DNA from 2 places in the Leifsonia sp. NPDC056824 genome. Region 2 is predicted to be linked to the other one. Evidence: predicted binding sites of a transcription regulator. Region 2 holds the regulator's gene; the other holds the start of a gene.
The links. Region 2 encodes LexA, which represses DNA repair genes until DNA is damaged. Its sites were predicted from a motif close to TCGAACANNTGTTCGA; they were not measured.
Positions count from the first base shown of each region.

Region 1: a site for LexA is predicted at 1,272-1,287, ahead of ACFRFH_RS11450 (DUF6504 family protein). Genes of this name have one in related genera too.

Region 1 covers NZ_JBHUAV010000002.1:432,694-436,093, forward strand. Annotated here, with positions in the region: gene ACFRFH_RS11435 (DUF1707 domain-containing protein) at 1-91, opposite strand, end outside; gene ACFRFH_RS11440 (winged helix-turn-helix transcriptional regulator) at 116-481, opposite strand; gene ACFRFH_RS11445 (FMN-dependent NADH-azoreductase) at 494-1,150, opposite strand; gene ACFRFH_RS11450 (DUF6504 family protein) at 1,307-1,597, shown strand; gene ACFRFH_RS11455 (DUF3097 domain-containing protein) at 1,680-2,525, shown strand; gene ACFRFH_RS11460 (hypothetical protein) at 2,602-3,297, shown strand; gene ACFRFH_RS11465 (DNA polymerase Y family protein) at 3,300-3,400, shown strand, end outside.
Region 2 covers NZ_JBHUAV010000005.1:87,463-90,862, reverse strand. Annotated here, with positions in the region: gene ACFRFH_RS17410 (histidinol-phosphate transaminase) at 1-488, opposite strand, end outside; gene ACFRFH_RS17405 (LysM peptidoglycan-binding domain-containing protein) at 985-1,338, opposite strand; gene lexA (transcriptional repressor LexA) at 1,604-2,272, shown strand; gene ACFRFH_RS17395 (metallopeptidase family protein) at 2,344-2,694, opposite strand; gene metE (5-methyltetrahydropteroyltriglutamate--homocysteine S-methyltransferase) at 2,783-3,400, opposite strand, start outside.

The DNA.
Region 1 (3,400 bases), on a different contig from region 2:
TGGCGTGCGACTGCAGCGCGGCGACGGCGCGCTCCCGTTCGTCGTGGCTGAGGCGCAACGACGCGTTCGACGGCTCCCCGAAGTCTGTCATGCGGTCAGTATGCCAGGCGGACGCTCACTGTGGACGCCTACTGGTCTCCTCATGCAACCGCCTGCTTTCGGCGACGTCGTCCATATTCGCGTCCGCCCACGCTTTCATCGCCTCCACGATCGGAAGGAGCGAGGCACCGCGCTCGGTCAAGCCGTAGTCGCTTCGAGGGGGAACGCTGGGAGTCACGGTCCGCCGCACGAGCCCATCCCTCTCGAGAGCCCTCAGCGTGGCGGTCAGCATCTTCTGGCTGGCCCCGATCCGTCGACGCAGCTCGCTGTGCCGCAGATCTGTGCCGGACAACGCGAGCAGAACCAGCGTCACCCATTTGCTACTGATCGCGACCAGGAGTTGCCGTGCCGAGCAGTCGGCGCGCAGCGGAGAGTCATCCACGGCTTCTCCCGTTCATGCGTTCAGCGGCGCCAAGTGAGCACCGAAATCCGGGACCAACGCGTGAAGTCTTCGTTCGGCGGCGCGACGAGTCTCCTCGGGGTCCTGGTTGAGCACGGTTGGCGCGAACCGCACATGGTCGGCATCCGTGACACCGACGAACCGGAGCCAATCCTCGAAGAACGGCACCGAGAAGTCGGAGCCGAACGCCGCCGGGACTCCCGGGGCGAAGACTCCCGATGTGTGGATCGCCACGGCCTTCTTGCCGGCCAGGAGGCCCGAATACCCGATCTCGGGGTCGAATCCGAAGCTCCAGCCCGGCTGCGTGACGATGTCGATCCACTGTTTGAGAACGTACGGGACGCCGGCATTCCACATCGGAATGTTGAAGACATATCCGTCCGCGTTCGCGAACTGTTCGAACACCGCTCGCGCGTCGGCCCACGCCGCTCTCTGCTCCTCCGTCTGTTCGCTGCCCGTGAAGGTCGCCATCTTCGCGTGAGCGGCGGCCGTTCCGAACTCCGGAAGCGCGCCCCGCTCGAAGAGATTGAGGGTGGTGACCTCGACGGCCGGCGCGTGCTCGGCAAGTGCACGCAGGAACGTTTCGGCCAATGCCAGCGACCGACTCTGGGCGTCGCGCGGGCTGGCGTTGACATGGAGTATTGACGGCATATTCTTCCTTTTCGTATTTCAGTGATCTCCATGTTTGCAGCACCTCGATGAAAAGGGAACAAGGCACCTTTTTGTGCCCACGGAGCGGCGCGTGTGTCCCAGGACAGGTTTACACTTGTATTCGAACATACGTTCGATCGAGAGGAACCCGCGCTCATGACCGACATCGACGAGGCGGTGGCCGTGTGGACCACCGAGGACGGCATCCCGACCCGCCTGGTCTGGCGCGCCACCCGGTACCGGGTGAGCGACACCCCCACGGTGTGGGCCGAGATCTGCGCGTGGTGGCGCCCCTTCGGCGAACACCGGTACGGCGTCGGAGCGCTGCCGCGGGAGATCGGCGGCTGGCGCTTCCAGGCGACCAGCGACGGCGGGGTGGCGCATGTGTTCGACGTGCGGCACGACGCGGACGACCGGAGCTGGCGGCTGGTGCGCATCTTCGACTGAGGCGGGCGAGCCGCGCATCCCACCCGCACCCGGGGAGCCTCCCCCACCCCGCCCTGCCGATCCCTTACCCTCTCTCAACGTGATGGACGACGACCGCTACGGCTCCGATGTGCTGGCCTCCGACTGGAAGAACGCCGGCCGCACGGCGCTGCCGACCGTGGAGGCCGTGCGCGACCTCGTGGTCGAGGAGGCCGGCACCGGGTTCTGTGGTGCGATCGTGCGGCTGGAGGCGCAGACCGTCGAGCTGGAGGACTACTTCGGGGCGAAACGCGTCTTCCCGATCATTTCCTCCTTCCTGATCGACGGGGAGCCCGTGAAGCTCGTCGCACCGAGCCGCGCCCCGGCCGGTCGCGGGCGCACAGCCTCCGGGTCCTTCGCGGTCGGCGAGCAGAAGGCGCGCGTCGCCCGCGCCAGCCGCATCTTCGTGGAGGGCCGCCACGACGCCGAGCTGGTGGAGCGCGTCTGGGGCGACGACCTCCGGGTGGAGGGCGTCGTCGTGGAGTACCTGGAGGGCGTGGACGACCTGGACGCGATCGTGCGCGAGTTCGCGCCGGACCGCGGCCGCCGCGTCGGGGTGCTGGTCGACCACCTGGTCCCCGGGTCCAAGGAGAGCCGGATCGCCGAGAAGGTCGCCCGCGGCCCGTTCGGCGCGCATGTGCTCGTGGTCGGCCACCCCTACATCGACATCTGGCAGGCCGTGAAACCCGCGCGGGTCGGGCTGGAGGCCTGGCCGGCCATCCCGCGCTCCATCGAATGGAAGCACGGCATCTGCGCGGCGCTCGGGCTGCCGCACGAGACGCAGGCGGACATCGCCCGGGCGTGGAAGCTCATCCTCGGCCGGGTGCGGACGTTCGCCGACCTGGAGCCGGAGCTGCTCGGACGGGTGGAGCGGCTGATCGACTTCGTGACGGAGCCGGTCTCCCGCTAGACGGCGAATCCCGCCGCGCACTTCAGCGCACCAGAATACATTTGCGGTATTCGAACATGTGTTCGAAAATAGAGGTATGTCCCTTGCTGTGGCACCCGCCTTCCCCGACCCGGTCGCCGACCGGGCGCAGGTGCACGAGCTGCAGTCGCGCATCCGGCAGATGCAGGCGACGAAGCTCGACGCGCGGACGCTGGAGACGCACCCCGCGCTCGCCGCGCTGCTGCCCGGCGGGGCGCTCAAGGCCGGCGCCGCCTACACGGTTCACGGCTCCACCACGCTCCTGATGGCGATGCTCGCCGGGCCGAGCGCCGCGGGCGCCTGGTGCGGGGTGGTCGGGATGCCCGACTTCGGGGCGGAGGCCGCCGGGCGGTTCGGCATCGACCTGGAGCGGCTCGTGCTGGTGCCGCATCCCGGGCCGCAGTGGCTGACCGTGACCGCCGCGATGGCCGACGTGCTCGGTGTGATCGCCGTCGCTCCCCCGGAGCGGCCGAAGAGCGGCGACGTCGCCCGGCTGACCGCGCGGCTGCGGCAGCGGGAGGCCACCCTCGTCGTCGCCGGGGACTGGCCGCAGGCGGAGGCGGCGCTCTCCGTCGTCCGCAGCGGCTGGGACGGCCTGGGCGCGGGCGCCGGCTACCTCTCCGCCCGGCGGGTGACCGTGGAGGCCGCACCGCGCGGCGGGGCGGGACCACGGCGCAGGGCCGAGTTGTGGCTGCCCGCGGTGGACGAGACGTTCCGGGCCTCCGCGCCCACGCGCCTGGAGGCGGTGAGCTAGGCATGTCACCCACGATGCGGCAGGTCACCCGCGCGATCGTGCTCTGGTGCCCCGACTGGCCGGTCATCGCCGCCCGGCAGCGGCTCGAGCTGCCCGCGGACGT
Region 2 (3,400 bases):
GAGCAGAGGATGACGATGTCCGGATCGTTCTCCCGCACGGCGGCCGCGGCGGTCTCCGGCGACAGCTCGAAGTCCGCGTCGCGCCCGGCCGCGATCCAGCTCGTCCCGGTGCCGGAGGCCAGCAGCGGATACATGGAGTACGTGGGAGCGAACCCGAGGAGGCTGCGCCCCGGGCCGCCGAACGCCTGAAGGATGTGCTGCAGCACCTCGTTGGACCCGTTCGCCGCCCAGACCTGCTCGGCCCCGACCCCGTGCCCGAGGTAGCGCGCGAACGCTTCCCGCAGCTCCGTGAACTCGCGGTCCGGATAGCGGTTCACCCCTGTCACCGCGACGGCGACCCGCGCGACGATATCGGCGGCGACGTCCTCCGGAACCGGATGCGTGTTCTCGTTCACATTCAACGCGACGGGCACGACCTTCTGCGGCGCCCCGTACGGGGTGCGACCGCGCAGGTCATCACGGATCGGAAGATCGGAGAGGGAGGTCACCCCTCAATGCTAACCAGCGCCGCTGAACGCTCCCGCCGTATGACGCCCCGCGGCACCCCGCCACACCGCCGCCACGCGCCCGTCCCCGCAGAAAGGAGAACACCGCCAAATCTCCTGCCGAACCCCCAACCGCAGGAGATCCTCGGTCATGTCGCGCCATTTCTCCTTCGGACGGCGATGGCGAGGTTGTGGTGGTGGTGGTGGCGCGGTGCTGGCGGCAAGGTAGTGGTGGTGACGCAGCGCTGGCGGCGAAGCCGCACCATCCCGTGCCCGCCACTCTCGCTCACTCCGCAGAAAGGAGAACCCAACCAAATCTCCTGCCGAACCCCTCCTGCAGGAGTTCCCGGGGCATGTGGCGCCATTTCTCCTTCATCCGACGCCGACGAGGTGGCGGGGCGCCGGTGGCGAGGTAACACAGGAGACGACCCGGCACTTCCCACCATTTCTCCTTCGAGCGGGGGGTGGGGTGTTGGCGGCGGCGAGGCGCCGGCTCCCCTTACTTCCCGTCGTACTGCGTCGGAATCGCCAGCTGCTGCCCCGGCGTCACAACCGCCGACGACAGCCCATTGAGGTCCACCAGCTCCGCGATCACATCCCGCGGGTCCGCGTTCGGCGCGATCCGAGACGCCACCGACCACAGCGAGTCCCCCGACTGCACCGTCGCGTAGTGGAAGGTCACATGCGTCTGCTCCCCCGTGGCCGCCGCGCCTCCGCCGTTGAGCGCGAACACCATCGCCCCGATCACGATCGGCAGCGCGATGAGCATCGTCAGCACGACCCGTCCGCGCCGCGTGAGCCGCAGCCGGACACGTCCAGCGGCCTGCGCGCCACCCACTGCAACGTTGTTCATCCCAACGTTGTGCATAACCACTGCGCTCATGTCGTGACCTCCAAAGGCTCCGGTCGAAGCTCTGTTCCGAATATATCTTCGAATGTTCGAGACCGCAATCCTCGCTCGGCCGAAAAAACTGGCATGTATTTCGAGACACACTCGAACACATGTTTGTCGGGCAGCCGTACTGTGGATACAGTTTCGATTGTCTGGACGTAAGACAACCAGGCACCACCGACATTCGGTTCCCCCGGGTGACGGCGACGGTCACGAAGGGACGAGCGTGTCGAACGAGAACCAGGCTCCGCGCACGCGGCGCCGCAAGAACCTCAGCGAGAAGCAGCTCGCCATCCTCGACGTGATCCAGCGTTCCGTGAGCTCGCGAGGCTACCCGCCGAGCATGCGCGAGATCGGCGACGCCGTGGGCCTCTCCAGCCTCTCGTCCGTCACCCACCAGCTCAACCAGCTGGAGCTGAGCGGCTACCTGCGCCGCGACCCGAACCGGCCGCGCGCGCTGGAGATCCTCATCGACGTCCCGTCCGCGACTCCCGACTTCGAGAGCCAGACCCCGGTCGGTGACGCCGCGATGGTCCCGCTCGTCGGCCGCATCGCCGCCGGCGTCCCGATCACCGCCGAGCAGCAGGTGGAGGAGGTCTTCCCCCTTCCCCGCCAGCTCGTGGGCAACGGCGAGCTCTTCATGCTCAAGGTGGTCGGCGAGTCCATGATCGACGCCGCCATCTGCGACGGTGACTGGGTGGTCGTCCGCACCCAGAACACCGCGGAGAACGGCGACATCGTGGCGGCCATGCTCGACGAGGAGGCCACCGTCAAGGTGTTCCGCCAGCGTGACGGCCACACCTGGCTGCTCCCCCGCAACTCGAACTTCGAGCCGATCCTCGGCGACTACTCGACCATCCTCGGCAAGGTCGTCGCGGTCCTTCGCGCAGTCTGACCCGGGCGATTCGTGCCGAATGTCGCGTTAGCCACGGCCAGAGTCGACATTCGGCACGAATCGCACCGCGGTCAGGCCCAACCCAACTCCTGGAGGCGGGCGTCGTCGAGGCCGAAGTAGTGCCCGATTTCGTGCACGAGGGTGATCCGCACGCGGGCGCGGAGCTGCTCGACCGTCTCGCAGCTCGCCTCGAGGTTGTTGCGGAACAGCGTGATCCGGTCCGGGAGCTCCCCGAACCCGTAGACCCCGCGCCGCGTCAGCGGATGCCCGGTGTACAGCCCGTACAGCCGCGGCCGCGCGCCCGGCGGCTGGTCCTGGATGATGATCGCCACGTTCTCCAGCGGCCGCACCATGTCGTCCGGCAGGCCGTCGAAGACATCGTCGACGAGCGCCTCGAAATCCTCGTCCGGGATGCGCACCATGCGCTCATCATCGCCGAACCGACCGAGGCCGCGCTCCCCCGTCCGCGCAGAGCGGAACAGAACAGCGCGGCCTCGCCGGCAACAGAACTCAGGCCGTGACGGCCGCCCGCTCCCGCACGTCGCGCGTCGCCGCGAGGATGTTGCGCAGCGACGCCACCGTCTCGTCGTACCCGCGGGTCTTGAGCCCGCAGTCCGGGTTCACCCAGAGCTGACGACCCGGGATCGCGCTGAGCGCCGTCTCCAGCAGCTCGGTCACCTCGGCGACCGACGGCACGCGCGGCGAGTGGATGTCGTAGACGCCCGGCCCGATGCCGTGCTCGAAGCCGGAGCGCTGGATGTCGTGGACGACCTCCATCCGGCTGCGGGCGGCCTCGATGCTGGTCACGTCGGCGTCGAGGTTGCGGATGGCGTCGATGACCACGCCGAACTCCGAGTAGCAGAGGTGCGTGTGGATCTGCGTCGCGTCAGCGACCCCGGAGGTCGCCAGCCGGAACGAGCCCACCGACCAGTCCAGGTAGGCGCCCTGGTCGGCCTTCTTGAGCGGCAGCAACTCGCGCAGCGCCGGCTCGTCCACCTGCACGACGCGGATGCCCGCGGCCTCCAGGTCGCCGATCTCGTCGCGCAGCGCGAGGGCCACCTGCCGCGCGGTCTCGCCGAGCGGCTGGTCGTCGCGGACGAACGACCAGGCGAGGATCGTGACCGGCCC